Regions from separate parts of the Mesorhizobium sp. B2-4-18 genome, predicted to be linked through region 2. Evidence: predicted binding sites of a transcription regulator. Region 2 holds the regulator's gene; each other region holds the start of a gene.
The links. The regulator PhoB, encoded in region 2, activates phosphate uptake and scavenging genes when phosphate is short. The targets are predictions, from matches to a motif close to TGTCATNNANCTGTCAT.
Positions count from the first base shown of each region.

Region 1: phnC (phosphonate ABC transporter ATP-binding protein) is a predicted target of PhoB. The motif match lies at 6,311-6,327, and genes of this name have one in related genera.
Region 3: FJ527_RS01410 (ceramide glucosyltransferase) is a predicted target of PhoB. The motif match lies at 4,232-4,248, and genes of this name have one in related genera.
Region 4: phnF (phosphonate metabolism transcriptional regulator PhnF) is a predicted target of PhoB. The motif match lies at 2,720-2,736, and genes of this name have one in related genera.

Region 1 is NZ_VFUW01000008.1:107,368-115,172, reverse strand. It holds gene FJ527_RS19895 (Gfo/Idh/MocA family oxidoreductase) at 1-606, shown strand, start outside; gene FJ527_RS19890 (sugar phosphate isomerase/epimerase) at 822-1,673, shown strand; gene phnE (phosphonate ABC transporter, permease protein PhnE) at 1,968-3,335, opposite strand; gene phnE (phosphonate ABC transporter, permease protein PhnE) at 3,339-4,295, opposite strand; gene phnD (phosphonate ABC transporter substrate-binding protein) at 4,355-5,263, opposite strand; gene phnC (phosphonate ABC transporter ATP-binding protein) at 5,375-6,232, opposite strand; gene FJ527_RS19865 (DUF1868 domain-containing protein) at 6,362-7,072, opposite strand; gene FJ527_RS19860 (DapH/DapD/GlmU-related protein) at 7,154-7,792, opposite strand; gene phnL (phosphonate C-P lyase system protein PhnL) at 7,789-7,805, opposite strand, start outside.
Region 2 is NZ_VFUW01000003.1:68,063-75,867, reverse strand. It holds gene pstA (phosphate ABC transporter permease PstA) at 1-19, shown strand, start outside; gene pstB (phosphate ABC transporter ATP-binding protein PstB) at 16-819, shown strand; gene phoU (phosphate signaling complex protein PhoU) at 845-1,552, shown strand; gene phoB (phosphate regulon transcriptional regulator PhoB) at 1,572-2,261, shown strand; gene FJ527_RS07410 (ROK family protein) at 2,264-3,499, opposite strand; gene xylF (D-xylose ABC transporter substrate-binding protein) at 3,764-4,804, shown strand; gene FJ527_RS07400 (sugar ABC transporter permease) at 5,043-6,392, shown strand; gene FJ527_RS07395 (ATP-binding cassette domain-containing protein) at 6,403-7,227, shown strand; gene FJ527_RS07390 (CHASE domain-containing protein) at 7,368-7,805, shown strand, end outside.
Region 3 is NZ_VFUW01000001.1:305,578-313,382, forward strand. It holds gene araD1 (AraD1 family protein) at 1-231, shown strand, start outside; gene FJ527_RS01400 (2'-deoxycytidine 5'-triphosphate deaminase) at 373-1,467, opposite strand; SAM riboswitch at 1,626-1,703, shown strand; gene FJ527_RS01405 (O-succinylhomoserine sulfhydrylase) at 1,760-2,950, shown strand; gene FJ527_RS01410 (ceramide glucosyltransferase) at 2,981-4,132, opposite strand; gene apaG (Co2+/Mg2+ efflux protein ApaG) at 4,352-4,744, shown strand; gene FJ527_RS01420 (Hsp33 family molecular chaperone) at 4,819-5,850, opposite strand; gene argF (ornithine carbamoyltransferase) at 5,998-6,909, opposite strand; gene FJ527_RS01430 (aspartate aminotransferase family protein) at 6,926-7,805, opposite strand, start outside.
Region 4 is NZ_VFUW01000008.1:97,326-105,130, reverse strand. It holds gene FJ527_RS19845 (alpha-D-ribose 1-methylphosphonate 5-phosphate C-P-lyase PhnJ) at 1-458, opposite strand, end outside; gene FJ527_RS19840 (carbon-phosphorus lyase complex subunit PhnI) at 455-1,567, opposite strand; gene phnH (phosphonate C-P lyase system protein PhnH) at 1,569-2,180, opposite strand; gene phnG (phosphonate C-P lyase system protein PhnG) at 2,180-2,641, opposite strand; gene phnF (phosphonate metabolism transcriptional regulator PhnF) at 2,753-3,502, shown strand; gene FJ527_RS19820 (zinc-binding alcohol dehydrogenase family protein) at 3,505-4,521, opposite strand; gene FJ527_RS19815 (ABC transporter permease) at 4,586-5,551, opposite strand; gene FJ527_RS19810 (sugar ABC transporter ATP-binding protein) at 5,548-7,101, opposite strand; gene FJ527_RS19805 (ABC transporter substrate-binding protein) at 7,253-7,805, opposite strand, start outside.

The sequences.
Region 1 (7,805 bases), on a different contig from region 2:
TCAGACCCCAAGCAGGCGGGCGCCGGCGGCGCGCTCGGCGATATCGGCACGCATGCCTACAATCTCGCCCGCTTCGTCTCCGGGCTCGAACTCGACTCCCTGTCGGCCGATCTCGACGCCTTCGTGCCGGGCAGGCTGCTCGACGACAATGTCAACGTCATGCTGCGTTTCAAACCGACGGGGAAAACGCATCCGGCCAAGGGCATGATCTGGGCGAGCCAGGTGGCGCCCGGGCATGAGAACGGCCTGAAGCTGCGCATCTACGGTTCGAAGGGCGGGCTGGAATGGGTGCAGGCCGATCCCAACTATCTCTGGTACACGCCCTTCGGCCAGCCGAAACAGTTGATCACCCGCAACGGCGCCGGTGCGCTGCCGGTGGCGGGCCGTGTCAGCCGCGTTCCGTCAGGCCATCCCGAGGGTTACCTCGAAGGCTTCGCCAACATCTACCAGGAGGCCGCACGGGCCATCCGCGCGGCACGCAAGAAGGGTGGCAAGCCAGCAAAGGATGTCGTCTTCCCGACCATCCAGGACGGCGTCGAGGGCATGGCCTTCATCGAGGCCTGCGTGAAGTCGTCGAAGAAGAACGGGGCCTGGACCAAGCTGTAAGAGGCGCCGAGTAACGAGGGCCCCTCACCCGGATAGCCAACCGAATTGCCTAGGGCAATTCGGGGCAATCCGGCCTCTCCCCGAGGGGGAGAGGCGGCGTTGGCGCCTATCTCTTCTCCCTCTCGGGGAGAAGGTGGCCGCGAAGCGGCCGGATGAGGGGGAGTGGCGAAAACCGGCGGTGTAATCAGCCGGCCGCCAACAAGGGGAGGGCGTCGATGAAGATCGGCATGTGCATGTTCTTGTGGACGACGGCGGTATCGAAGAAGCACGAGCCGCTGCTTCGAGACATCAAGGCAACCGGCTTCGACGGTGTCGAAATCCCGATCTTCGCCGGCACGCCGGACGACTACAGGAAACTGGGCGAATGGCTTGATCGTATCGGGCTGGAGCGGACCGCTGTGTCAGCCATGGGCGATCCGGCGATGAACCTGATTTCGGCCGATGCGGCAACACGCAAGGCCGGTGTCGACTACATGAAATGGGCAATCGATTGCGCCGATGCGCTTGGCGCCCGCACGCTGAGCGGACCGCTGCATTCGACGCTCGGCGGATTTTCCGGGTCCGGACCGACCGCCGCCGAAAAGAAGCGCTCGATCGCCTCGCAGCGTGCCATCGGCGACCATGCCGGAAAGCGCAACGTCACCGTCGGGCTCGAGGCGCTGAACCGCTTCGAATGCTACCTCCTCAACACCATGGCCGACCTGTCGGAGCATATCGATGCCATCGACCGGCCGCACATCAAGGCGATGTACGATACGTTCCACGCCAATATCGAGGAAGCCGACCCGATCGGCGCCTATACGAAGCACCGCGGCAATGTCGTGCATATCCATATATCGGAGAACGATCGCGGCGTGCCGGGGCGTGGCAACATTCCGTGGAAGGAAACTTTTTCCGCCATTCGCAAGAGCGGCTATGACGACTGGCTGACGATCGAGGCTTTCGGTCGCTCGCTGAAGGATCTGGCGGCGGCGACCAAGGTGTGGCGGGATTTTTCCGAGACGCCGGAAGCGGTTTATCGCGACGGGTACAGGCATATCAGGGACGAGTGGAGGAAAGCGGCTTAGGCGCCCTACGCCTGGTCCATTTTCTATTTGTGTCGCGTCGCTTGCCAGGTGGTTCCCCCACTCCGTCTCGGCTTCGCCGAGCCACCTCTCCCCCTTCCGGAGGGAGAGGAAGGGGCTTGGTGGCGCCGGGACAGGAAGAGAGCCTCGGCCTTCGGGGACAAGCGCGGATCGGACAGTCTGGTGCCTTTCCTCTACCCCGTCGATCGGGGGAGAGGTGTCGAGCGAAGCTCGACGAAGTGGGGGTCGACCCCTCGGCGCCGGGCGAGACGATGCTTGCGCTTCTGCGTCACAACACTAACCCTGCCTGGCCTGGATCCTGTTGTAGTCGTGGATGGTCCGGCTCAGCCGGCGGCGCAGGAAGTTGGATATGTTGTCGAAAACGAAGACGACGAGCAGAATTAGCAGCACCATGTAGAACACGTTAGCCCAGTTGGAATTGGTGCGCATCGCTTCCCACAGTTTCAGGCCGATGCCGCCGGCGCCGACGGCGCCGATGATGGTGGCGCCGCGGGTGTTGGATTCCCACTGGTAGAGTGTCTGGCTGATGAAGACCGGGATCACTTCGGGCATCACGCCGTAGCGCTGCACCAGGATGCCGTTGGCGCCGGTCGAGAGCACGCCTTCGCGCGGCTTGTCGTCGATGTTCTCCAGGCCTTCCGAATAGACTTTGCCGAGGGTGCCGATCTCGGTGAAGAAAATCGCTGCACTTCCCGCCAGCGGGCCGGGGCCGAAGGCGCGGGTGAAGAACAGCGCCCAGATCAGCATGTCGACCGAGCGCATGAAGTCGAAGAAGCGCTTGAGCACCTGGCTGAGCACGCCGCTCGGCGTGATGTTGCGCGCCGCGAAGAAGGCAAGGGGGAAGGCGACGATGCCGCCGAGCAGCGTGCCGAGGAAGGCCATGACGATGGTCTGCAGGAGCTTCGTCCAGACGTCGCCATGCTGCCACTGGGCGTTGTTCCAGATGTTGTCGCCGGCCAGTGCGAGATTCGAGGTGCCGGGCTTCAGTTCCGGTCCCGATACAATCAACGAGATCACTTCCCCCGCGGATTTGCCGAAGAAGGGCGAGCGCGTGTCGAAGACGAAGTTCGCCCAGCCGAGGAAGCGCTTGCGCACCTTGACGCGGTCGACAGTGACGCGCACCTCGCCAGCGAAGCCCATTTTGGCCACCACCTCGTCGTCATGGGCGGTGATCCAGTCCGGTACCGTACCCGAGACCACCGGCTTGCCGCTGGTCAGCGCCACTGGCACCGTCTGTCCATGCGCGGCAATCGTCGCATGGGTTTTGTCGAAGGTGACGGATTTTGCTGGACCGTCGATCAGCACAGTGAAGGTGCCGTCTGGATTCCTGACCACCCAGTCGGGATTCGGGTTATCGCCCAGGGCGGAAAAGCGCGGGTATTTGGGCGTGATCTCCGGCTGGTCGAGACGAAATTCCGGCTGCAGATCGTAGCTGATCCATTGCGTCAGGAAGAGCGGCAGGCGCTCCCAGTGCGATTCCCGCAGCACCTGCGGCAGGTTGAAGAACCACAAGGCATAGATCAGATACAGGAGAGTCCCGACGAACAGGAGCAGCGGACCAAAGCGCTTGTATGCCGGGCGCCGGAACACCTGCGGGTGGCGCGCCTCGATCGACAGAATCTCCTCGGCGGTCATGGTCGCCATGATTTACGCCCCCATCATAAAGGCTTGTTCGCCGACCAGCTTGCGACGAAGCCAGGCGGAAAACTGGTCGATGATGAAGATGGTTGTGAACAGCAGCAGCACCAGCGCCAGCGTCTTGGCGCCGAAGCCGCGCGAGATGGAGAGCTTCAGTTCCTCGCCGATGCCACCCCCGCCGACAGCGCCGATGATGGTCGATGCCCGCACGTTGATCTCGACCCGCAGCAGCGTATAGGAGACGAAATTGGGCAACACCTGAGGCAGGTCGGCGAAGCGCACCCGTTCGAACCAGTTGGCGCCGACCGCCGTCAGGCCTTCCTCGGCACGCATGTCGATGTTCTCGTTGATCTCGTAGAACAGCTTGCCGAGTGCGCCGATCGAATGCAGGCCGATGGCGATTATAGCGGCGATCGGACCGGTCGAGACGATTGCAGCGAACAGGCCGGCGATGACGATCTCTGGAAAGGCACGCAGCAATTCCATGAAGCGCTTGACCACTAGCCTCAGTGCCGGATGAGGCGTCAGGTTGCGCGCCGCGATGAAGGAAAAGGGCACCGCGAAGACAAAGCCGATGAAGGTCGAGACCAGCGCCACGTTCACGGTGGTCAGCATCAGCTCGAAATATTCGGGGATGTAGAAACCGCCCCAGACGTAGACGCGGCCGAGCGGGAAGTTGAATTCCTGGGTGCCGGTATCATGCGGCGAGGCAATGTCGAACAGCGCCCGCCAGACGTCGTTCCAGTCCCTGGGGACCAGCCAGCTCAGGAAATCCAGAATATGCGGCAGCCGGTCGAAGAAGTGCCCGGCATTGGCTTCGTCGGCGAACCACATGCTGGAAAGCATCGCGGCAAGCAGCAGGCCGACGCCCAGCACGGTATACAATCGGCGCAGCGACGTCTGGCGTCGCCAGGCATCGGCCATCTCGTGGGTGGCACCGGAGGGGGCTGTCACGGAAAGGGTCATGATCGGAGATGCAAAAAGGGCGGTACTTGATGAGGTACCGCCCTTTTGCGACTTCGCCGTTAGCCGCCGATGGCTGCCTTACGGGCTTCGACGATGACGCTGTAGAAGTCCGGCTTCACCGGAACGTAGCCGGTAAAATCGCCGCCTTCGACGCCTTCGAAGCAAGCCTTGTCCTTCTTGGGCAGGTCGGTGAAGAAGGCGGCCAGCTTGGCGGTCATGTCGTCGCCGATCGCGGTGCGAACGACCAGCGGGCCATTCGGGATCAGGCCCGAGCGCCAGACTTCGACGAAGTCGTTGGGGTCGACGGCGCCCTTGGCGACTTCCTTGTGGAAGGTGCCGGAGGTGTAGCCGTTCTTGAAGTCGCCGATGCCCGAGGAATCATCGACCGCGACGTCCACCTTGCCGTCACGCACGGCCAGAACGTTGTTTTCGTGGCCGCCATTGAACTGGGTCGAAGCGAAGTAGGTTTCGTTCGAGGCGCCGGTGGTCTTCGGAATCTGGGTCAGCGGGATCAGGTAGCCGGAGGTCGAATCCGGATCGGCATAGCCGAGCTTCTTGCCCTTGGCTGACTTGATGTCCGTGATCCCCGACGTCTTCAGCGCCAGGCCGATCGAATAATAGCCGGTGGAGCCGTCCGTCTGCTTGGTGGTGAGGATCGGGGTAACCGCCTTCGGATCCTTGAGATAGACGCTGGCGTAGCCGGAAGCGCCGAGTTCGGCGAAGTCGAGCGTGCCGCCGAGCAGGCCCTGGATGACGCCGTCATAGTCGGCGGCCGGGAACAGCGAAACCTTCTCGAAGCCGAATTCGGCCTTCAGGTGATCGGCCAGGCACTGGTAGTTGCGCAGCCGGTCGGTTTCGTTTTCACCGCCGAGAATGCCGACGCGAAATTCCTTCATATCGGCGGCGTGGGCCATGCTGGTGGCCATGGCGAGCACCGAAACGGCACCGAAAACCATCTTCCTGAACATTGACATCTCTCCTGTAAGTTCCGGCCCCGCGCCGGCAGCGTTCTTGATCTTGACAAGTGCCCTTGACGCGGACGGACGATCCAGGCTGCTCGTTATTGGCCCTTACTGGGCTCAGTATCCCGGGAATGCGGGTTCGAGCGGTCCGGCGGATGCGGCGATCTTCTGCTTGAAGGCAACACTGGTGGAGGTGATGACCTCCGATATCTCGCCGCCATTGCTGTCGGCTCCATAGACAAGACGCACGGCTTGGCGGTCGAGCTCTTCGGGCGGCCCGTCGAAGACGACCTTGCCGGCGGCCATGCCAATGATGCGGTTGCAATAGGTGCGGGCGGTATCGAGCGTATGCAGATTGGTGACAACGGTGATGCCTTCGCGCAGATTGATGTCCTGCAGCGAATCCATCACCACCTTGGCGTTGAGCGGGTCGAGCGAGGCGATCGGCTCGTCGGCGAGGATCACCCTGGGCTGCTGCATCATGGCGCGGGCGATGGCGACGCGCTGCTGCTGACCGCCCGACAGGGTGCCGGCGGGCTGAAGTGCGGTGCGGGCGATGTCGAGCCGCTCGAGTGCGGCGACCGCCTCCGCGCACTCGGCGCGCGAAAACATGCCCAGAAGATTGGACAGGGTCGAACGGTGGTTCAGTTTGCCGAGTAGCACGTTGGTCAGCACGTCGAGGCGCGGCACCAGGTTGAACTGCTGGAAGATCATGGCGCAGTCGCGCTGCCAGCGCCGCAGCGGCGACCCGCGCAGCCTGGAAACCTCGGCGCCGTCAAAAAAAATCGACCCCTGGCTGGGGTCGACAAGACGGTTGATCATGCGAAGAAGAGTGGATTTGCCTGCACCCGAACGACCGATGACGCCGACCATCTGCCCCTGCGGGATCGAGATGTTCACGTCGCTGACGGCGGTGTTCTTGCCAAATCGTCGGCTGACGCCGCGGATTTCGAGTGTGGCAGAGCTTGCTGACATGGGCTGGTTCCAGTCCGGTCCATATTGATCGTCAGGCACTCGCCTAACGCAACCACATGAACCTGCCGTGTCACCAGCATGTCAGTTTTGTTACGCTCCACAGATACGACGGCCGGCTCCTGCTGGCGATCAGCCGAGCACCAGCAATTCGTCGAAATGCTTCATGTCGCGGAAGGCGCAGAAGGCGGGTGCCTTGATCTCGATCACCGGCGCCTGGCTCGCGAAAAGCGCCAGGCAATCATCGAAAAGCGCCTGCCACGCGGCGGCCCGATCATCCGCAAGAAGCCGGATCTGATAGGCGAAAGTAATGTGAAAGACATAAGCGTCATGGTCGGGGTGCCGGTAGCCGAACGGTACAGTCAGTGCATCGCGCCATTCACGCATGACGCGCGCATCCTCTTCGGTCGCACCGGCAACGGTGAGGCCGGTCGGCAGGACCTCGGCCACCTTGATGTTGAAAGGGCCGAAGCCCTGGAACCCCTTCAGGCGCTCCAGATAGAGGCGGGTCATGGCGTCGATGCTGGTGTCGAGCGGCACGTCCCGCGGCCAGAAGGGCAGGCGACGGCGATATTCGATTATGCCCTGGAAAAGGGTCATGTGCAGGCTGGAAACCGGCGTGAAGGCGAGGCGGTCGGCATCAGGCATTGCCAGCATCTTCTCGCGGACGGCCAACACCACCGCTTCCGAAGGCGAGCCGCTGACCAGATGGCTGACGACGGTGTTGCCCGGCTCGAGGAGGAAGTTGCCTGACGAGTCGTAGCGCGTGCCGAGATGCGTCGGCAACGCCGGATTGGAGCCGGCAAAGAATCCGGCGAGCGAGGGTCTGACGGTGTCCAGCATGGCGATCTCCTTGAAGGAGGTCCTGTCCGAGTCCTGTGTCAAGGATATGAACAAGCCGGCGATATGACGATGATGTGAGGGCTATGCCTCTTTGCCCGATGCACGTTCTTCGTGTTTCTCCAAAAACGCTTCGGCCGTCAGCTCCCGAAAATCATCGAGCGCGGCGCGCAGCCTCGCGTGATCCCAATCCCACCAGGCAAGCGCCTGGTAGCGCTCGGCGGTGCGGCGGTCGAAGCGCTCGCGGATCGGTTTTGCCGGTACGCCGGCGACGATCGTGTAGGGCGCGACGTCCTTCGAGACGACCGCGCCGGCGCCAACGGCGGCGCCGTCGCCGACGGTGACGCCGGGCAGGACGGTCGAGCCGTGGCCGAGCCAGGTGTCGTGGCCGATGATGACGCGCTTGGCGCGGCGCTCGGCGAAGAATTCGCTCTCATGCTCGGCGTCGTCCCAATAGTCGGAGGCGCGGTAGGTGAAGTGGTGCAGCGTCGGCCGCCAGGTCGGGTGGTTGGTGGCATTGAGGCGCACGCTGGCGGCGATGTTGGCAAACTTGCCGATCGTCGCGCACCAGATCGCGCAGTCCTGCATCATGTAGGAATAGTCGCCGAGCTCGCTTTCCGAAACCCGGCTGCGGTCGGCGATCTCGGTCCAGCGGCCGAGTGTCGAGTTGTGGACCTCCGCCGTCGGGTGAACCAGCGGCGTCTCCGATAGCTTCCTGGTCATGCTGCGATTTTTC
Region 2 (7,805 bases):
ACGCAGAGAGGACAAATGAGCCAGATGTTGTCTCCAGACATGACGATTGCGACAGAGGCAGCCGCCAAGGCGAAGATCGAGGTCAAGAACCTCAATTTCTACTACGGCCAGTCGAAGGCGCTGAAGGACATCACCTTGTCGCTGCCCGAGCGCAGCGTGACGGCCTTCATCGGACCGTCGGGTTGCGGAAAGTCGACGCTGCTGCGCGTCTTCAACCGCATCTACGAGCTCTACCCCAAGCAGACCGCCGAGGGTCAGGTGCTGCTCGACGGCCAGAACGTTCTCGACCGCTCGCAGGACCTCAACCTGTTGCGCACCAAGATCGGCATGGTGTTCCAGAAGCCGACGCCGTTCCCGATGTCGATCTATGAGAATATCGCCTTCGGCGTCAGGCTCTATGAGAAGATCGGCAAGGCCGAGATGGACGGCCGTGTCGAGCAGGCGTTGAAACGCGCCGCGCTGTGGAACGAGGTCAAGGACAAGCTCAATGCCAGCGGCCTCAGCCTGTCGGGCGGCCAGCAGCAGCGGCTTTGCATCGCCCGCACCGTGGCGGTCAAGCCGGAGGTCATCCTGCTCGACGAACCGGCCTCGGCGCTCGACCCATTGTCGACCGCCAAGATCGAGGAATTGATCGACGAGTTGCAGGCCGACTACACGATCGTCATCGTCACCCACAACATGCAGCAGGCCGCGCGCGTCTCGAAGCAGACGGCTTTCATGTATCTGGGCGAGCTGGTCGAATTCGACAAGACCGAGAAGATCTTCACGTCGCCTCGCGAGAAGCGCACGCAGGACTACATCACCGGCCGCTTCGGCTGATCTCACGCATACGAGGACCAGGATCATGGCCGAACACACAGTCGCAGCCTTCGACGAGGATCTCGGACAGATCAGCAAGCTGATCAGCGACATGGGCGATCTCGCCGGCACGATGGTCGGCGGCGCCACCAAGGCGCTGCTGAATTCCGACAACGCGCTGGCACAGCGCGTCGTCTCCGACGACGCCATCATGGACGCGCGCCAGCGCGAACTCGATGATCGCGCCATCACCCTGATCGCCAAGCGCCAGCCGATGGCCGACGATCTGCGTCATGTCGTCGGCTCGATCCGCATGGCGGGCGATCTCGAACGCATCGGCGACCTTGCCAAGAACATCGCCAAGCGCGTCGGCTCGGTCGGCCTCACCGCCACGCCGCGCGACTTGTCGCATTCCATCGACTCCATGGCGCAGCTGGTGCTGATCCAGGTGCAGGGCGTCGTCGAGGAATATGCGGCCGGCGATGCCGCCGCCCTCGCCAAGCTCAGGAATGACGACGAACGCATCGACGTCAAATACACTTCGGTCTTCCGCGAACTCCTGACTTACATGATGGAGGATCCCCGCAACATCACGGCTTGCACGCATCTTTTGTTCTGCGCCAAGAATCTCGAACGCATCGGCGACCATGTGACCAACATCGCCGAGAATGCGTATTATGTGCTGACCGGCACGCAACTGCCCGCCAACCGTCCGAAGCAGGACGAGACGGCGATGTCGGTGCCGGCGGCTTGACGGCAGGGATGATCGATCGATGATCGCGCCACGCATCATGGTGGTGGAGGACGAGGAGCCGCTGGGCGTGCTCCTCCGCTACAACCTGGAGTCCGAGGGTTACCAGGTCGAGGTGGTGACACGCGGCGACGAAGCCGAGATACGCCTCCAGGAAAACGTGCCCGACCTGCTGGTGCTCGACTGGATGGTGCCGGCGGTTTCCGGCATCGAACTCTGTCGGCGCCTGCGCATGCGGCCCGAGACGGAGCGATTGCCGATCATCATGCTGACGGCGCGCGGCGAGGAGAGCGATCGCGTGCGCGGCCTCTCGACCGGCGCCGACGACTATCTGGTCAAGCCGTTCTCGACGCCGGAATTCATGGCCCGGGTCAAGGCGCTGCTGCGCCGCGCCAAACCGGAAGTGCTGTCCAGCGTGCTCAAGGTCGGCGACATCGTGCTCGACCGCGAATCGCACCGGGTCTATCGCAAGAAGAGCGAGATCCGGCTCGGACCGACCGAGTTCCGGCTACTCGAATTCATGATGCGCCATCCTGGCCGCGTGTTCTCGCGCAGCCAGTTGCTCGATAATGTCTGGGGCGAGACGATCTACATCGACGAGCGCACCGTGGATGTGCATGTCGGCCGCCTGCGCAAGGCGGTCAACAATGGCCGCATGCCCGATGTGATACGCACCATCCGTGGCGCAGGCTACGCAATTCGCGAGGATTGAGATCAGGCCACGTTCTTGCCGGATCTCACCTGCACGCCCGGCGCGAAAATCTCCTGGTCGACGAAGGTGAGCGCGCGCATGGCGCAGCCCTCGCGGATCAGCGGCAATTCGTTCGGCTCTGTATCGAAGGAAATCGACGTCGAATGCTGGCCGCCGGCGGTCTGGGCGATGGCCTCGCGCAAGGCCGGCTCGATCAGATCGAAGGCGGCGGCGCTGACGCCGACCATCGCAACCGGCGCCGGATCGATCAGCGCGAACAGGCTGCCAAGGCCATAGCCCAGCGCCTCGCCGGCCTTGCGATAGGCCTCGCGCTCCGGTCCGTCTCTTTCGCGCGCCGTAGCCGCCAATGCGCGCATGTCGGCGTCGCTGACGTCGACCGGTTTGGCGTCCTCACCCATCTTTCCTGCATTACGCCAGATGGCATAGTTGCCGGCATAGGCCTCGACGCAGCCGCGCCGCCCGCAGCGGCAGAGCGCGCCGCCCGGGCGATGGATCATGTGGCCGAACTCGCCGCCGGAGGAATGGGTGCCGGTGAACAGCTCGCCCTTCAGCACCAGGCCCATGCCGATGCCGTGCGAGAGCAGGATGGCGATGAAGTCGTCGCGGTAGCGCTCGGGGTCGCGCCAGCGCAGCGCCACAGCCATCATGTTGCAGTCGTTCTCCATGGTGGCGGGGATGCCGAATTCGGCTTCGAGTATGTCGGCGAAGGCAATGTCCGTCTGTGGCGTGATCGGCGACCACAGCATGGCGCGCGCCTCGGTGTCGGTGATGCCCTGGATCGCCAGCGCGATGCGGGCGATGCTGGCGACGTCAAGGTCGGGATCCTCGAGGCAGCGCCGGACGATGGCCACGCATTCGCCGATCAGCGCCTCGCGCGACATGGTCAGCGTGTCCAGCCGGCGCTGCTCCTCCGATATCACCTGGCCGGCGTAGTCGATGACGGCGACGGAGAGGAAATTCAGCGACAGCACCACGGTCATGACCGCCGCGGCCTCGGGGTTGAGACAAAGGCCCACCTGCGGCCGGCCGCGTTTCAGTGAGCCGGCCTCGTTCGGCTTGCCTTCGCTCAGGATACCTTCGCCGATCAGGTCGGCTGATATCGCCGATATGGTCGAGTGGCTCAGGGCGGTGGTGGCGGCGATCTCAGTGCGCGAGGGCTGGCCACCCCGGCGCACGGCTCCAATCACCATTGCGCGGTTGCGCCGGCGCAGATCGTCGTGGCGGATTCCGACCGACATGATTTCCTCCCCGTCGCCGCGGTTCTTGACGCCCCCTCGAACACCTCCGGCAACGGGTCGAATACTGGCAGAAGCGGCTAGGGCTGTCATTTATTTATTGCGGGGCTCGAAAAAAGGCTTCCGGCACCTCAAAATCCGTCAGAATCGATGTTGACAGTGTTCCGGCGATGGACGAGTGTTTTTTCGAGGCTCGAAAAAATAGGGCCTTTGTGCCGGCCTTAGGGCCAGTTTGGTCGCGCCACACGCGGGCGCAGGGAGGATATAATGAAGAGATTCACAGTCGCCATTCTGGCGGGTGTCGCCATGTCGCTGACGCTGGCGTCGGTCGCGCAGGCGAAGGGCAAGGTCATCGGCGTGTCGTGGTCCAACTTCCAGGAGGAGCGCTGGAAGACCGACGAGGCGGCCATGAAGAAGGCGATCGAGGCCGCGGGCGACAAGTACATTTCCGCCGATGCGCAGTCCAACCCCGGCAAGCAACTGACCGATGTCGAGAGCCTGATTTCGCAGGGTGCCAATTCGCTGATCATCCTGGCGCAGGACGCGTCGGCCATCGGCCCGGCGGTACAGAAGGCGCTCGACGAGGGCATCCCGGTCGTCGGCTATGACCGCCTGGTCGAGAACAAGGACGTCTTCTACCTGACCTTCGACAACAAGGAAGTCGGCCGCATGCAGGCCCGCGAAGTGTTCAAGGTGAAGCCTGAGGGCAATTACGTCTTCATCAAGGGCTCGGGCGCCGATCCGAATGCCGACTTCCTGTTCTCGGGCTCGATGGAAGTGCTGAAAGCGGCCATAGACAGCGGCAAGATCAAGAATGTCGGCGAAGCCTATACGGACGGCTGGCTGCCCGCCAACGCCCAGAAGAACATGGAACAGTTCCTCACCGCCAACGACAACAAGGTCGACGCCGTGGTCGCCGCCAATGACGGCACCGCCGGCGGCGTCGTCGCGGCGCTGACGGCGCAGGGGCTCGCCGGCACCGTGCCGGTCTCCGGCCAGGACGGCGACCACGCCGCGCTCAACCGCATCGCGCTCGGCACCCAGACCGTATCCGTGTGGAAGGACGCGCGCGAACTCGGCAAGAACGCCGCCGAGATCGCCTCGCAACTCGCCGACGGTAAGAAGATGACCGACATCGCCGGCGTGAAGGACTTCACGACGCCTGGCGGCAACACCGTAAAGTCGCTGTTCCTGACCCCGGTGGCCATCACCAAGGACAATCTCAACCTCGTCATCGACGCCGGCTGGATCAAGAAGGACGAAGTCTGCACGGGCGTTGCCGCGGGCAGCGTCGCGGCCTGCAACTGAGCTTGATCGCCTGAACAGTCGGAAGCGCCGCGGCGTGGAACGGTCAGTGTTCTGAACACTGGCCGTTCCAATTTCCTTGTTTTCGCAATTCCGGACGAAAAACCGCTACGCACTTTTCCCGGAATTGCTTCCAAGCCGCGGCGTTTTCCCAACAAGATTTGTGTTTCCGCCGTTGGCGGCTAACTTCTGGGCTCTGGTCCGGCATCCGCGTCAGGCGGCAAGCCGCTGGGAGGACATCATGACCGACACGACCGCAACCTCGCAGGCCGATACGGCGCGTGCGTCGGAACTCGGCGCGGTCGCGCGGTTCCTGAAGGCGACCGAGATCGATACCCGCATGCTCGGCATGATCGGCGCGCTGCTGCTGATCTGGGTCGCGCTGCATGTGATTTCGAGCCTGCGTCTTGGCGTCAATCCGCTCGATTTCGACAGCCGCACGTTTCTCACGCCACGCAATCTGTGGAACCTGTCGGTGCAGACGTCCGCGGTCGCCATCATGGCCTGCGGCATGGTGCTGGTCATCGTCATGCGCAACATCGACCTGTCCGTCGGTTCCGCCGAGGGCTTGATCGGCATGGTCATGGGCTTTGCGCAGGTACATTTCCTGGTTCGGTTCGTAGGACTTGAACTCGGCAACCCATGGATCTGGGTCCTGGCACTGGTCATCGGTCTGGCGCTCGGGCTTTTGATCGGCGCCTTCCAGGGCTTCGTCATCGCCTATCTCGAAGTGCCGGCCTTCATCGTCACGCTGGGTGGCCTGCTGGTCTGGCGCGGCGCCGCCTGGTGGGTCACGTCAGGCCAGACGGTGGCACCGCTCGACGCCACGTTCCAGCTTATGGGCGGCGGACCGGCCGGATCGATCGGCGCCACCTGGAGCTGGGTCGTCGGCATCGTCGCCTGCCTGGCCGTCGTGTTCGCGCTGTTCAACGGGCGGGTCCAGCGCAAGCGCTTCCGCTTCCCCCTGCGGCCGATCTGGGCCGAGACGCTGCTCGGCGTCGTCACCTGCGCCGTCATCATGGGCGCGGTCTGGCTAGCCAACTCCTATCCATGGCCGATCGGGATCGTGAACCGGTACGCGGCCGCCAACAACACCGTGCCGGAGGGCGGGCTGTTCATCGCCCACGGCATCGCCATACCGGTGCTGATGGCGGTCGCCGTCGGTCTGGTCATGACCTTCATCACCAACCGCACCCGTTTCGGCCGTTATGTCTTTGCTATCGGCGGCAATCCGGAAGCGGCCAATCTCGCCGGCATCAACACGCGCTGGATCACCATGAAGGTGTTCATGATCATGGGCGTGCTGGCCACGATCGCCGCCGCCATTTCGTCGGCCCGGCAGAACTCGTCCACCAATGTGCTGGGAACATTGGATGAGCTGCTGGTCATTGCCGCGGCCGTCATCGGCGGCACCTCGCTTGCCGGCGGCTCGGGAACCATCATCGGCGCCATGCTCGGTGCATTGCTGATGCAGTCGCTGCAGTCGGGCATGGTGCTGCTCGGTGTCGATTCGCCGTTGCAGAGCATCGTCGTCGGCGCCGTGCTGGTCATCGCCGTCTGGCTCGACACCGTCTATCGCAAGCGGGTTTAGGGATACGACCATGGCTGACAAAACCGCTCCCGTAAGGGCCCTCACAACTGCGCCCACTGGCACGCCGCTGGTCGACATGCGCAACATCTCGATCGCCTTCGGCGGCATCCGCGCCGTCGACGACGCCTCGATCGATCTTTTCCCCGGCGAGGTCGTGGCACTGCTCGGCCACAACGGCGCCGGCAAGTCGACGCTGATCAAGATCCTGTCCGGCGCCTACAAACGCGATGCGGGCCAGATCTTCGTCAATGGCGAGGAGGCAGCGATTTCCAACCCGCGCGACGCCAAGAAATACGGTATCGAGACGATCTACCAGACGCTGGCGCTGGCCGACAATGTCGATGCCGCCGCCAACCTGTTCCTCGGCCGCGAACTGATGACCGCCTGGGGCACGCTCGACGACGTCGCCATGGAGGCCGAGGCGCGCAAGGTGATGGGGCGGCTCAATCCCCGCTTCCAGCGCTTCAAGGAGCCGGTGATCAAGCTGTCAGGCGGTCAGCGGCAATCGGTGGCGATCGCCCGCGCGATCCTGTTCAATGCCCGCATCCTGATCATGGACGAGCCGACGGCGGCACTTGGGCCCCAGGAAACCGCCCAGGTCGGCGAGTTGGTCAGGCAGCTCAAATCCGATGGCATCGGCATCTTCCTGATCAGCCACGACATCCACGACGTGTTCGAGCTGGCCGACCGTGTCTGCGTGATGAAGAATGGCCAGGTGGTCGGTACCGCCCGCACGACTGACGTCACGCAGGACGAGGTGCTTGGGATGATCATCCTGGGCAAATGTCCTCCAGGTGCCATACCGGGGCCGGGCGCGCTGAAGATCGCCGCCTGAGGCCGGTCAGGCCGCTTCGGGCACGCCCCGTTGCCGGTCACGTGATATGCCAGTGATCACGATGGTGTGGCCTGACCATTGTGTTGGCCCGGCGACTTGCCCATAAAAGGTCCTGTTTTGCTCATGGACCGCATCATCCGTTGAAGAAGCTTTTTCCAATCGTCGCGTTCATTGCCGTTGCACTGATCAGCATGACCATGGCGGGGTTCGCTTATTTCGCGACGCAGGAAGCCGCCCGCATCAAGTTCGAAGGGGCGGCCGATGACGCCCTCAACCGGATCGAGAGCCGCATCGACCTGCACCTGTCGCTGCTGCGCTCGACACAGGCCCTGTTCGACGCACGCAACGGCGATATTTCCCAGAACGAGTTCAAGGCATTCTTCAAGGCGCTGGATGTCGACAACAATTTCGCCGGCCTGCGAGGCATCGGCTTCCTGCGGCTGGTCAGGACGGGCGACGAGGCAGCGGTGGAACGCGACACCCTCCACGATTTCGGCGCCAGTCATCCGGTCTATCCGGATACGACGCAGGCCTGGCGCACGCCGATCGCGCTTTTCGAGCCGCTCGATCCGTCCAAC
Region 3 (7,805 bases), on a different contig from region 2:
ATGTCCCACACCATCGCCAATCTCGAACACCACCACTTCAAATATTCGGCCTTCCGCCAGCCTGGCGACGTGCATGTGCATATGTTCGGCACAGCGACGCTATCCTTCGCCGACGGCATCAAGACGGAAGCCGGCGACGTGTTCGAGATCGAGGCCGGGGATTTCGGACTGCCGCTGCGCAACCCGCTCGAGATCGAAAAGCCGGTGAAGGTGTCGGTGAAGGCGCTTTGAAGCCATGAGCGCGTGATTCCCCTCTCGTGGGGAATGGCTGGCAAGCCAGAGCGGGGCGCTGTCCCGCCGATCTAGCAATAGGTTTCCGTCACGTCCCTGCCGGGCATCTCTCCCACAAGAGCGAGGTCGGCAGCTTCAACCTTAGCGCACGGCGCGGAAATGCTTCGACAGCTTCAGGCCCTGCGCCTGGTAGTTCGAGCCGAGATCGGTGCCGTAGAGCGCCTGCGGTCGCTTCAGCATATGCTCGTAGACCAGCCGGCCGACGATCTGGCCGTGGTCGAGAATGAACGGCACTTCGTGGCTGCGTACTTCGAGCACCGCCCGGCTGCCGGTGCCGCCGGCCGCCGAATGGCCGAAACCCGGATCGAAAAAGCCGGCATAGTGGACGCGAAACTCGCCGACCAGCGGATCGAACGGCGTCATCTCGGCGGCGTAGAGCGGCGGCACATGCACCGCCTCCTGGCTGACGAGGATGTAGAACTCGTCGGGATCGAGCACCAGTTCGCCGGCGCGGCTCTTGTGGATCGGCTCCCAGAAGTCGAGGACATCCTGCGCGGCGCGCTTGTCGACATCGACGAGGCCGGTGTGGTGCTTGCCGCGATAGCCGACCAACCCATCCTTGTCGCCATTGAGGTCGATCGACAGCGCGATGCCGCCGCCGGAAATGTTCGGCGGCTCCGTGGCGACCAGCATCTCGGCACGATGCAGCTCATGCAACTCGGCTTCCGAAAGCAGCGCGTTGCCGGTGCGAAAGCGGATTTGAGACAGGCGCGAACCCGTGCGCGCGATGATCGGAAAGGTGCGCGGGCTGACCTCGAGATAGAGCGGACCGTTGTAGCCGGCGGCGATCTTATCGAACTCATGGCCCCGATCGGTCATGACGCGGGTGAAGATGTCGAGCCGCCCGGTCGAGCTCTTCGGATTGGCCGAGGCCGAAATGTCAGTCGGCAGGGCCAGACTTTCGAGCAGCGGCACAATATAGACGCAGCCGGTTTCGAGGACCGCGCCTTCGGTCAGACTGATCTCGTGCAGTTGCAGCCGATCGAGCTTTTCCGACACCTTGTGGTTGGGACCGGGCAGGAACGAGGCGCGAACCCGCCAGGCCTTTTCGCCCAATCTGAGATCAAGGCTTGCCGGCTGGATCTGGTCGGCATCGAGCGCGCGCGGCGACTTCAGCGCGCCGGACCGGAACAGCGCCGAAATGTCCTGATCGGGAAGAATGCCTGTCTGCCGCAAAGTCTGGCTCCGCCCCAAGACTGGTCTCTTTCGTTGCAGGTTCTTGTTTGTTGCAGGTTCTTGCCGCAAAACCGCCGGGCACTTTTGCGGAACCTGCCTTGGTACAAACGTCTTAATGAAGCCGGCAATTGACGCAAGCGTGGCGCGGGTCTAAAGGGTCGTTATCCCGTGGTGATTTGGCCGGTCGGCTTGCAGCCACGTTAAACAAGTCGCTAAAGGACCGTCGGGCCGCAAGGCCGTATGGACCGGTTGCGACTTTCGCGGCCGGTTTTTTTGTGTCTGGAACAAAGCGATGAGCACCAAGAAGCGCAACTGGAAACCTCAGACGGCACTCGTGCATGGCGGAACCCTGCGTTCCGGCTTCGGCGAAACCTCCGAGGCGATGTACCTGACCCAGGGTTATGTCTATCAGACGGCGCAGGCCGCCGAGGCCCGCTTCAAGGGCGAAGAGCCTGGTTTCATCTATTCGCGCTACGCCAACCCGACCGTCGACATGTTCGAAAAGCGCATGTGCGCGCTTGAAGGCGCCGAAGACGCGCGCGCCACGGCGTCGGGCATGGCGGCGGTGACGGCTGCCCTTCTGTGCAGCGTCAAGGCCGGCGACCACATCGTGGCCGCGCGCGCGCTATTCGGCTCCTGCCGCTGGGTGGTCGAGACGCTGGCGCCGCGCTATGGCATCGAGGCGACCTTGGTCGACGGCACCGAGATCGCCAATTGGGAAAAGACGGTCAGGCCGAACACCAAGCTGTTCTTCCTGGAAAGCCCGACCAACCCGACGCTCGAGGTCGTCGACATCGCCGCCGTCGCCTCGCTTGCCAATTCGATCGGCGCGCGGCTGGTCGTCGACAATGTTTTTGCCACGCCGCTGCAACAGAAGCCGTTGCAGCTTGGTGCGCACATCGTCGTCTACTCGGCCACCAAGCACATTGACGGCCAGGGCCGCTGCCTGGGCGGCGTCATCCTGTCGGACAAGAAGTGGATTGACGAGAACCTGCACGACTATTTCCGCCACACCGGTCCCAGCCTGTCGCCGTTCAACGCCTGGACGCTGCTGAAGGGCCTGGAAACCTTGCCGCTGCGCGTGCGCCAGCAGACCGAGAGCGCCGGCAGGATCGCCGACTTCCTGGCCGGGCAGCCGCAGATCGCCCGCGTCATCTATCCCGGCCGCGCCGACCACCCGCAGGCCGATATCGTCAAGAAGCAGATGTCGGGTGGCTCGACGCTTATCTGCCTCGACCTCAAGGGCGGCAAGCCGGCGGCCTTCGCCCTGCAGAACGCCCTCGACATCGTGCTGATCTCGAACAATCTGGGCGATGCCAAGAGCCTGATCACCCATCCGGCCACGACCACCCACAAGAACCTCAGCGACGAGGCCCGTGCCGAACTCGGCATCGGGCCGGGTACGCTCAGGCTGTCGGTCGGCCTGGAGGATACGGACGATCTGCTGGAAGATATCGCCCAAGCCTTGAAAGCCGCCAAATAGGTTTCGTCAAGGCAGCGTCGTCAGCAGCGATCAGGCGCTCGACGGCGTCTCCTCCAGTTCCGCCGTCTTGGTCCGGATGGTCATGGCGTTGCCGCGCCAGTCGACGGCGCCGCCGAGCCAGCCGCGCGCCCAGATGGCCGGGAGCATGACGTCCCGCGCGACCGTCGCCGCGATCATGCGCGTCGAAACGTGCCAACCCTTGGCCAAGGCCAGAGCGCATTCCGGAAGATAGAATGCCGCCAGCACGGCAATCGCGGTTGCCCAGAGGCTGACGCCGGCGCTCGCCGCGGCAATCAGCGCAAGAACCAGCGGGACCGCCGCACCAGTCAGGATCTCGGGCGCGAAGAACAGCGGGAAAGTGACGCGGCGCAGGCGCGCCCAGCGGGCCTGACGCGACCAGATTTCGCCAAACGTGCGCTGGCCGAGGGGCTGCTCGAAGGGCGCCGCAACGAGGTTGACACGCAGGCCGAGGCCGTTCACCAGCTTGGTTGCGGCGGCGTCCTCGGCGATCTCGGCGGCCAGCGCGCGGATGCCGCCGTTGGCGTCGAGCATCGGCTTGTTCCACAGCATGCTCTTGCCCTGCGCGAAGCCGAGGCCGAGCGCCTCGCCGGCATACTGCCAGCGGGCCTGCAATGTGTTGAGGAAGGCGCATTCGACGTCGGCCCAGAAACCATCTGGCCTGGAGCCGATCGGCGTCGAGCAGACAAGGCCGGTACCGTGCTGCCACGCCGCCATCATGTGCTCGACATAGTCCCTCGGCATCAGAACGTTGGAATCGGCAAGAATGACCCAGTCGTGGCGCGCCGCTTCCCAGCCTTTGACGCAATTGTTGAGCTTTGGATTGGCACTGACACGGTCGTCGCCGATCAACAGCCGAGCCGGCACTTGCGGAAACCGGGCAATCGCCCTGTTTATCAATTTGACCACCGGGTCGTCGGCATGGGCGACGCAGAAGATCAGTTCGTAGCGTGGCCAGTCGAGCGCGAAGGCGCGTTCCAGCGTCTCATGTGTGAATGGCTCGACGCCGCGCGACGGGACGACAATCGACACCGCCGGCGATCTGCCCGCCGGCGGGGCGATCGTGGTGCGCCGTTTCAGCTGTGAAGCGGCAAGCAGGATGCTGGCAGCGTTCGAGAGGATGAGTGCGGTCGAAAGCGAGGCGGATATGAGAGTGAGTTCCATCGAGATCTGGTCACTCCGGAAGTCGGCTCGCGTCGCGGCCGTTTTCAACAGTTCGACAGAGGGCCGAGTCGCCCGGTTCGCGCACACCACCATTGTCGTGTGTCACTTAAATGACATTCTTTGCCGGCACCTGCGTTTCAATCCCAGGCGCGACAAGACGCGCACGTTGACCTGCTCACCGCGAGCGTCGAAAGTCGTCGGATTGTTTTGGAGCCGCTCATGTACCGCGCCGTGACGCGCAACATCGAAGTGCAGGTCAGGCCGTTCTATCTGGAGGATCGTTCAGATCCCCAGGAGAACCGCTACGTCTGGGGCTATCAGATAACGATCGACAACCAGTCTGACGAGTTCGTGCAGCTTCTGTCGCGCTATTGGCACATCACCGATGGTGCCGGCCGGGTCGAGGAGGTGCGCGGGCCGGGCGTTGTCGGCGACCAGCCGGAACTCAATCCCGGCGACAGCTATCAGTACACGTCCGGCTGCCCGCTCTCGACACCCTCCGGGATCATGGTCGGACGCTATACGATGCGCAACAAGCGCGGCGAGACGTTCGACATCGCCATCCCAGCCTTCTCGCTCGATCTGCCGGGGACAAGGCGCACAGTGAACTGAGGGCCGACGGTCGCGCCGCCCCTCATCCGCCCTTCGGGCACCTTCTCCCCGCGGAACGGAGAGAAGGAAACGCTTTACTGAGCCGCAAACTCGGCTGGATCGAAGTCGTACTGCGTCGAGCAGAATTCGCAGGCGACATGAATGCCGCCATCCTCGGTGCTGTCCTTGATCTCCTGCGCGGAGAAGCCTTCGAGGATGCCACGGATCTTGTCGCGGGAGCATGAGCACTGGTCGGCCACGGGAACGCCGCCGAAGACGCGCACGCCATGCTCGTGGAACAGACGATACAGCAGCCGCTCGGCGCCTATGGTCGGGTCGATCAATTCGGTCGGCTCGATGGTGCCGAGCAAGGCCAGGAGTTCCTGCCAGGAATTATCGGCCGGATCGTGGACTTCCTCGCGCGGATCGCCGTCCCCACCCGGCAGGTCCGGAATGCGCATGCGCTCGGGCGATTGCGGCAGGAACTGCGCCAGGATGCCGCCGGCGCGCCATTGCTCGCGCGCGCCGCCGATCCCGGGCGTCAGCAGCTTGGCGACCGAGAGCCTGATATCGGTCGGGATCTGTTCCGACTGACGGAAATAGGTGCGCGCCGCGTCTTCCAGCGTTTCGCCGTCGAGCTGGACGATGCCTTGGTAGCGCTGGGTATGGGCGCCCTGGTCGATGGTCAGCGCCAGCACGCCGCTGCCAAGCAGCGTCTGCTGGGACATCTCGCCTGCCGCGACCAGTGCTTCGAGCCGATCCGCATCGAAGCGTGCATAGGCGCGCAGTGCCGAGGGCGTGGAGAAGTCCGCGACCAGCATGTCTACAGGCCCGTCGGTACGGGTCTGCAGGATGAACTTGCCTTCGAATTTGAGCGAGGTGCCGAGCAGAACGGTCAGCACGCAGGCTTCCGCCAGCAGGCGGGCGACCGGCTCGGGATAATCGTGGCGGCCAAGGATGGCGTCGAGCATCGGCCCAAGCTGGACCGTGCGGCCGCGCACGTCGAGCGGACCGACCTCGAAGGGAACGACGTGATCGTCGCCGGCGTAGCCGAACTCGCCGAGTTTGGGGTGATGTTCAGTCACTTGATGGCTTTCCAACATGACAAAGCTCCAGGGCGCGGCCATGCGGCCCTGGTGGGCACATGCGTCCAAACGCGCTTGATTTGCGTGATGCGGCGCAGATAGGCATCGCGCCGCCGCAGATCAAGCGCCTGGGCATTTCAGGCGCCTGGGCATTTCGGGCGCCCAAGACACTTCAAGCACCAAGACACTTCAAGCACCGAGGCACCAGGCAAGCACTGCCTTCTGGGCATGGAGCCGGTTCTCGGCCTCGTCGAAGACCACCGAATGCGGCCCGTCGATGACCTCGTCGGTCACTTCCTCGCCGCGATGGGCCGGCAGGCAGTGCATGAACAATGCATCCGGCTTGGCCTTGGCCATCAGCGCCGCGTTGACCTGATAGGGCGAGAAGACATTGTGCCCGCGAGCACGGTGTTCCTGTCCCATCGACACCCAGCAATCGGTGACGATGCAGTCGGCCTGGTCGACGGCTTCCTCGGGCGAGCGGGTGAAATGCAGCTTGCCGCCATGCGCCTTGGACCAGTCGACATGCTTCTGCGCCGGTTCGCTGCCTTCGGGCACGGCGACGTTGAGATTGAAGCGGAACCGTGCCGAGGCTTCGAGCAGCGAGTGCAGCACATTGTTGCCGTCGCCGGTCCAGGCAATCGTCTTGCCGGCCACCGGACCGCGATGCTCCTCGAAGGTCATGATGTCGGCCATCAGCTGGCAGGGATGGGTGTCGTCGGTCAGCCCGTTGATCACCGGAACGGTGGCATTCTCGGTCAGCTCCAGCAGCCGCTCATGCGAAGTGGTGCGGATCATGATCGCATCGACGTAGCGCGACAGCACCTTGGCGGTGTCGGCGATTGTCTCGGAGCGGCCGAGCTGCATCTCGGTGCCGGTCAGCATGATGGTCTCGCCGCCGAGCTGGCGCATGCCGACGTCGAAAGAAACGCGCGTGCGCGTCGACGGCTTGTCGAAGATCATGGCCAGCACCTTGCCTTCGAGCGGCTTGCTCCGCTCGCCGGCCTTGAGACGCGCCTTTCGCGTCACCGCATCATCCAGCATGAAGCGCAAATCGCCTTCGGAAACGGTGGAAAGATCGGTGAAATGGCGAACTGACATCAGGAATGGTTCCGGATTACTTCGCGGCGGCAGAGGCGATCGCCTCCGACAGGCCCTTGGCGCCGGCGCGGATGCGGTTGAGCGCTTCGTGAATCTCGGCGTCGGTGACGGTGAGCGGTGGCAGCAGGCGAATGACGTTGTCACCGGCCGGAACGGCCAGCAAATGCTGGTCGCGCAGCGCCATGTTCACCTTGCCGTTGGGCATCGCGCATTTGAGGCCGAGCATCAGCCCGGTGCCCCTGATATCCTCGATGATTTCGGGGAATTCGTCGGCTATCGAGGCTAGCCCCTGCTTCATCAGCAGCGCCTTGCGCTGGACATCCTCCAGGAAGCCGTCTTCCAGAACGACGTCGAGCACGGCGTTGCCGACCGCCATTGCCAGCGGATTGCCGCCGAATGTGGTGCCGTGCACGCCGGCGGTCATGCCGACGGCCGCCTCGTCGGTGGCAAGGCAGGCGCCCATCGGGAAGCCGCCGCCAATGCCCTTGGCGATTGCCATGATGTCGGGCGTCACCGCGGACCACTCATGCGCGAACAGCTTGCCGGTACGGCCAATGCCGCACTGGACCTCGTCGTATATCAACAACAGGCCGTGCTGTTCGCAGAGCTGCCGCAGCCGCTTGAGCGACTGTGTCGGTACTGGGCGGATACCGCCCTCGCCTTGCACCGGCTCGATCAGGATCGCGGCGGTCTCGGGCGTGATCGCCTTCTCGGCGGCGTCGATGTCGTCGAAGCCAACCTGGTCGAAGCCTTCGACCTTGGGTCCGAAGCCTTCGAGATATTTGTACTGGCCGCCTGCCGCGATGGTCGCCAGCGTGCGGCCATGGAAGGCGCCCTCGAAGGTGATGATGCGGAAGCGCTCGGGATGTCCCTTGACGAAGTGGTAGCGCCGCGCC
Region 4 (7,805 bases), on a different contig from region 2:
TCCTCCAGCGCATGCATTTTCCGCGTTTCGGTCTCGCGCGGCTCGAGGAAGCGCAGCGGTTCGGGGATCGGCACCTGGTAAACCAGCACCTGGCCCGCCGTGAGCGGATGTTCGGGGATGCGGTGGCGGGTCTGGATGATGGTGGCGGTGGCGGTATCGGTCGTCACCGCGACGTTAGCGACTTTCTTGAAGAAAGCGCGGATCGACACGGCATTGGTGGTGTCGTCGGCGCCCTGGTCGATGACCTTCAGCACATCGTCGGGGCCGATGATCGACGCGGTGACCTGCACGCCGCCAGTGCCCCAGCCATAGGGCATCGGCATTTCGCGCGAGGCGAACGGCACCTGATAGCCGGGAATGGCGATGCCCTTGAGGATCGCGCGGCGGATCATCCTTTTGGTCTGCTCGTCGAGATAAGCGAAGTTGTAGGTGGCGATGTCTGTCGGTTGCGCAGTCATTCCGCTGCCTCCTTTTTTTCTTCCGCCTTCGCTGGATTTTCGCGGGCCTCATATTCGGCGCGCATGCGGCGCACGAGGTCGAGTTCGGCCTGGAAGTCGACATAGTGCGGCAGCTTCAGATGCTCGACGAAGCCGGTCGCCTGGACATTGTCGGAATGCGAGATGACGAATTCCTCGTCCTGGGCGGCCGCGACGATGTCCTCGCCGAGCTCCGAGGCGCGCAGGGCCCGGTCGCAGAGCGCCATGGCCATCGCCTTGCGTTCGCTCTGGCCGAAGACGAGGCCGTAGCCGCGGGTGAATTGCGGCGGCGCCTTGGCCGAGCCCTTGAACTGGTTAACCATCTGGCATTCGGTGACGCGCACCATGCCGAGCGGCACGGCGAAAGGCAGTTCGGGAACGTCGAGCTCCAGCTCGACCTCGCCGATGCGGATTTCGCCGACAAAGGGATGGTTGCGGGCATAGCCGCGCTGGGTGGAATAGCCGAGCGCCAGCAGAAAACCTTCGTCGCCGCGCGACAGTGCCTGCAGGCGGATGTCGCGCGCCATCGGGAATTCCAGCGGCTCGCGGGTGATGTCGCCGGGAACATGATCCCCAGGCATGTCGCCATCGGGCTCGATCAGGCCTTCGCGGGCAAGGATAGCCGAGACACGCGGCATCGCCTGGGCTTCCGTCTCGCGCCGCAAGGGCTCGGCGACATCGACACCGGCGGCGAGCTCGGGGTCGAGCAGGCGGTGGGTGTAGTCGAAGGTCGGGCCGAGCAACTGGCCACCGGGCAGATCCTTGTAGGTCGCCGACACACGCCGCTCGACCAGCATGGTGCTGGTGTCGATCGGTCTGGAATAGCCGAAGCGCGGCAGCGTGGTGCGGTAGGCGCGCAACAGGAAGATCGCCTCGATCATGTCGCCGCGCGCCTGAACGACGGCTAGCGCGGCCAGTTCCCTGTCATAGAGCGAGCCTTCGCTCATCACCCGGTCGACGCCGAGCGCCAGCTGTTCCACGATCTGGTCGAGGCGAAGTGCGGGCACCGAGCGGTCGCCGCGCCGGCGGTCGGCAAGCAGGCTGTGGGCGTTGGCAATGGCGGCTTCGCCACCTTTTACCGCGACATACATCTTACGCCTCCATCGTCTTGATACGCGTCGTGCGCGGCAGGCAGGCTATGCGGTCCGATGTGGCGAGGATGATGTCGACGCCGCGCGGAAAGCGCCTGATATTCTGCTTCCACTGCTCGACGAAATGGCGCGGCAACTGTGCCGGCGCGATCGTGGCGCTGGTTTCGATGCCTGGGCCTTCCAGCAGTAACGGAGTGCCTGAAGCGAGGTCGCCGACCTGCAGGATCAGCGTCGTCGATCGGTCGGGATAATCCTGCGTGCCCTGCGAAAAACCGTCGAGCGCCATCATCTCGGCCGGCGTGGCAACAAACGCGAAATGCGCGTCGGCCGGCGTGTTGGCCAGCGGCGCGCCTGTGTGGAAACCAAGCCAGGACCCGATCGCGGCGGAGGCATGCAGGGGAGGGTCGAGCCAGAGCGGCGTGTCGTTGTCGCATAGCGCCAGTGCTACGGCGCCCGACGTCGCCGAGAGCGGAGCCGGTGGGCGGGCCAGGGGTGGCAAGGGGTGGACACTGCCCGGCCGCGCCATGGCATCCATGACGGCCCGAAACACGGTCTGAGCGTTGAAGACCGGATCGGCGAAACCGCCCTCGATCGATTGCGCAGCGATATCCATCAATCTTCTCCGCGAACCATGGTGAAGAAATCCACCTTCGTTGCCGCCGTCTCGGCGCGGCGTTTTTCCTGGGCAGCGGCAAGCGCCGACCGCAAAGGCGCGATCAGCCTGGTCTCGACCTCGGTGCGGCGGGCAGGGTCCTGCCAGAGCGCGTCGGCTATTGCTCCCAGCTTCGCCTTCTGCTTGTCGCGGCCAAGCGCGTAACAATGGCCGACCTGCCCGGATGGCAGCCGGACAGTGGCACGCGTGACGGTCGCCTCGCCGACATTGAAGGGCGCGCCGCCGCCGCCGATGCGGCCACGAAGCGTGACAAGGCCCGTCTCGGGACCGCGCAGAAGTTCGGCTTGCGAAGGCAGGCCGGACTCGTTCCAGAGCCGGACGATGTCGTCGCCGCTCGATTGCGCCAGCGTCGCCATGGCGGCCTTGCGCTCGGCCTGGTCGCGGGCTTCCTGTCCTCGCATCGCCAACTTCCTCTCAGCTAAATTTGTCTATTGATATAGACAACTATACAAATTATACATATTACCTAACGCGAGTCCATGACGGGTGCGTGACAGGCCGGGGGGCAAAACATGATCGGGCATGACGTGGCCGACAGCATCGAGCGACGCAGCGGCGTCTCACTGTGGCGCCAGATCGCCGACAGGATCCTGCAATCGATCGCCGCCGGCGATTTCGCCGAAAATACCGCGCTGCCGCCCGAAGTCGCGCTGGCCGAGCGCTACGGCGTTAACCGTCACACCGTACGCAGCGCCATATCGGCCCTCGTGCAGGAGGGCGTGCTGCGGGCCGAACAGGGGCGCGGCACCTTCGTCCTGTCACGCAAGCGGCTGTCGTATCCGATTGGCGCGCGGACACGCTTTTCGACTGGCCTGCAGGGGCAGACGTCGGAACGGCACATCGTGCTGCTCGCTTCGTCGGTCGAGCCCGCCAGCCAGCGCGTGGCGGAAGGCCTTGGCCTTGCCCGGGGTGCCGAGGTGATCCGGTTGGAGACACGCGGCGAGGCTGACGGACGGCCAGTGTCGCGCGCCGCTGGATGGTTCGATGCCCGGCGCTTTGCCGGCATCGACAAGGCGATGGCGCAAACCGGTTCTATCACCGCCTCGCTCGCACGTTTCGGTATCGACGATTATCTCAGGCAATCGACCGTGCTGTCGGCGCGCCATGCCGACGCCGCCGATCTCGCCGATCTCGACCTGCAGCCGGGCGCCATCGTGCTGGTCACGGTGGCGGTCAACGTCACGCCCGACGGCCAGCCGATCCAGTTTTCGGAGTCGCGTTTCCCGGCCGAGCGGGTGGAGCTGAAGCTGTCGGCGCTGTAAGGCTATCCGATCTCGATGACAGCCTTGATCAGGCCCGACTTTTCATGCGCCCAGCGGGCGAGATCCCCTGGCGTATCGGCCAGCGTGGTGCGGTGGGTGACAAGCTTGGCCAACGGCACGGCACCATTGCGGATCGAGGCCGCGACATGGTCGAAGTCAGCGCGCAACGCATTGCGGCTGCCGATCAATGTCATTTCTCGCTTGTGGAACTCGGGATCGGAAAAAACAATATCGTCCTTGACGACGCTGACCAGCACCAGCGCTCCGCCATGCGCGACGTGGGCAAAGGCCGATTGAACCGATCGCGTGTTGCCGGTGGCGTCGAAGACCACGTCGAAGCCTTCGCCATCGGTCGCATCACGCACCAGATCGGACACGGGTCCTTGCGAGCCGTCGAGAATCGAAAAGCCGAGTTCACTCGCCGCGAAGACCAGTCTTTCGGTGCTCATATCGAGAAGTGTCACATCCAACCCGGCAATGCGGGCGAAGATGGCGGTGCCGAGCCCGATCGGGCCGGCGCCGATGACCAGGGTGCGGGCGCCAGGCTCGGCCCGGGCGCGCCGGACGGCATGCGCCCCGATGGCCAGGAATTCGACGGCGGCGGCGTCGGCGAGCGACAGGCCGTTGGTGGGATAGAGATTCTTAGCCGGCACCAGGACCTGTTCGCACATCGCGCCGTCGCGGTGCACGCCGAGCACTTCGATCCTGACACAGCAATTGGGCTTGCCGTGCCGGCAGGCGATGCATTTGCCGCAGGAAAGGTAGGGGTTGATGATCACCGGTTCGCCAAGGGCGAGGTCGACGCCTTCGCCCCGCTCGATCACGGTGCCGGAGACCTCATGGCCCATGATGCGGGGATAGACGAGGAACGGGTGCTTGCCCTCGAAGATATGGTAGTCGGTGCCACAGATGCCAACATGGCTGACCGCCACCAGAGCCCAGCCGGGAGGTGGGGCGCCGGGAGCCGGGTGGTCTTCGACAGCAAGGTCGCCGGGCGAGCGGCAGACGACGGCTTTCATGCTTTGATCCAGTCTGTTCAAGAAATCGCCGGCCCGCGCCAAGCCGGCGATCGATTGGAATGCGTCATTTGCCGCGGCGGCGCAGTCCGTCGAAGTAGACGATGATGATGATCAGCGCGCCGGTGATGATGCGCTGCCAGAACGAGTTGACGTTGAGCAGGTTGGCGCCGTTGTTGATGGTGGCCAGGATGAAGGCGCCAAGCAGCGGCCCGTGCACCGAGCCGACCGCGCCGAACAGCGAGGTGCCGCCGATGACCGAAGAGGCGATCGCCTGCAGTTCCCAGCCCTCGGCCTGGGTCGGGTTGCCGATGCCGATGCGGGCGGCGAGCAGCACGCCGACGAAGGCCGCGCACAGGCCGGACAGCGTATAAGCCATGTAGATGGTGCGCTGGACATTGACGCCGGACAGGCGCGAGGCCTCGGCGTTGGAGCCGACCGAAAAGAGGTAGCGGCCCCAACGGCTGTGATGCAGGAAGACATAGGCGGGCACACCCACCAGGATCACCATCCAGAACAAATTGGGGATGCCGATAAAGGAATTGCGCGAGAAGGCGGTAAAGCTGTCGCTGTTGATGTTGATCGAGTTGCCGTTGGTCATCAAAAGGCCGATGCCGCGCAGCGAGGTCAGCGTCGCCAGCGTGATGATGAACGGCGGCAAGCCCATCTTGACGATGCCGAAGCCATGGAAAAGGCCGATGGCGACACCGACGAGCAAGGTGATCAGGATGGCGACCGCGATCGGAACGCCGGCATTGATCAGCATGGCGACGACGACGGTGGCGAAGCCGACCACCGCGCCGACCGACAGATCGATGCCGCCGGTGATGATGACGAAGGTCTGGCCGACCGCCATGATGGCGATCATCGAGCCCTGCCGCAGAAGATTGGCGATGTTGTTACCCGAGGCGAAGCTTGGCGTCGCCAGGGACAGGACGATCCAGAGCAGCACCAGCAGCGCCAGCAGCGTCAGCCCGAACAGGACGTTGTAGTTGCGCTTCGGTTTTTCGGCGGGGATCGCCTCGATGCTCATGTCTGTCCTCCCAGTTTTTCTTGTTTCTCGGCGAGCGCCTGCGTGAGAATGTCCTCGTGACTGGCGGTGTGGAACCCGTGCGTGGCCACCAGCTTGCCGCGCCGGAACACGTGCAGCGTGTCGGCCAGTTCGTAGATCTCCGGCAAATAGGACGAGATCAGGATGATGCCGGCGCCCTTCGACAACAGCTCGCCGAAGAGGCGATAGATCTCCGCCTTGGTGCCGACATCGACGCCGACCGTCGGCTCGTCGAAGATGAACAGCTTGGCGCCGTGCGCCAGCCATTTGCCGATGACGATCTTCTGCTGGTTGCCACCCGAAAGGCTCGACGCCAGCGCCCCGCGCGTCGGCGTCTTGATCCTCAGGCCGGCGATCTGACGGTCGGCCTCGGCCTTCTCTTTCGCGTTCGAGATCAACAGATTGCTGGAGATGCGCTTGTAGATCGGCAAATTGAGGTTGAGGCCGACCGGCAGATTGAGGCAAAGGCCCTGGTCGCGGCGGCTTTCCGGCGCCAGTGCCATGCCGAGCTTGATGGCGTCGTGCTCGGAGTTGATCTGGACGTCCTTGCCTTCCCACAGGATCTGGCCGGCCGACTTCTTATGACGTCCATAGAGCGAGGTGACGAACTCGCTGCGGCCGGCGCCGATCAGTCCGTAGAGGCCGACGATCTCACCGGCACGCACCATCATCGAGATGTTCTCGAAGCCTTTGCCCGACAGGTTCCTTGTTTCGACGATCGGAGCGCCCGGCGTGAAATGCTCCTTGTGATAGACCTGTTCGATAGAGCGGTTGATCATCATCTTGACCAGCTCGGCATCATTGGTCTCGGCGATATTGCGTGTGCCGACCAGCGTGCCGTCGCGCAGCACGGAAACCCGGTCGGCGAGTTCGAAGACCTCCTCCATGCGATGGCTGATGTAGATGATCGTCACGCCTTCACCCTTCAGGCGCCGGATCAGCGTGAAAAGCTGGTCGGCCTCCTTGCGGGTGAGGTAGGCCGTGGGTTCGTCGAAGATCAGGAATTTGGTGCCGCGCACCGTGGCGCGGGCAGCGGCGATCAGCTGTTGCTGGCCGATGGTGAGATCACCCAGCACGACATGCGCCGGCAGGTCGAAGCCGAGATCGTCGATGATCGTCTGCGCTTCCCTGACCATGGCGCGCTGCTGCAGGATGCCGAAACGGGAATTTTCCTCGCCAAGGAACATGTTGGCGGCGACCGTCAGGTGACGGCACAGCACGACTTCCTGGTGCACGGCATTGATGCCGAGCGCCATCGCTTCATGCGGCGTCGCCAGGGCTGCCGGCTGGCCTTCCCAGAGGACCTCGCCAGAGGTGCGCGGCATGACGCCGGTCAGGAGTTTGATGAGGGTCGATTTGCCGGCGCCGTTCTCGCCGACGATGGCGTGGATTTCGCCTGACTTGAAGGCGAGATTGACCGGCTTCAGCGCATGGGTGCCGGGGTAGCGTTTTTCCAGCCCGCGCAGTTCGAGGATGGTCCTGCCGGGTTCCAGCACGGGGGCCGGATGCAGTTCCTGCGCGGTCGGCGTCATGACAATCCTCCCAGATTGGCCTCGCGGTTGGCATTCGGCGAGGCTGCGGTCGTCTTTCAGGCGAAGGCCAAACGGGCTGATCGCCAAGCCGCTTTGGCGGCGGATGCTTCCGGGGCCTCTGGCCCCGGAAGCGGTTTTGAACGCCGGCTGCTTAGAGCTTGGGATTGAGCAGCGCGTCGATCTTGGGGTCCTTCATATTGGCCTTGGTCACCAGATTGGCGCCGGTGTCGACATTGGCCTCGACCTTTTCGCCCTTCGAGGCGGCGAGCGCGGTCTTGATGCCGTCATAGCCCATCCGGTAGGGATCCTGGACGACGAGGGCGGAAATGACGCCGTCGTTGAGGAACTTGATCAGCTTCTCGTCGCTGTCGAAGCCGACCAGCGCCAGCTTGCCGCCAAGGTTGTTCTCGGCGACGGCCTGGCCGACGCCCTGCGCCATGATCAGGTTGGAGGCGAAGATGCCCTTGAGGTTCGGATTGGCGGTGATCAGGTCGGTGGCGATATTGAGTCCGGTGGTGGCCTGGCCGTCGGCGTATTTGTCGGCGACCAGCTTCAGGCCGGGATATTTTGCCTTGAGCTGCTCGGTGAAGCCCTGCTTGCGCTGTTCGAGCGAGCCGGCGCCGGGAGCGTTGGTGATCAGGGCGACGTCGCCCTCGATCTTGCCGCCATTGGCGGCGCCGATGGCGGCGGCAAGGCCGTCCGCG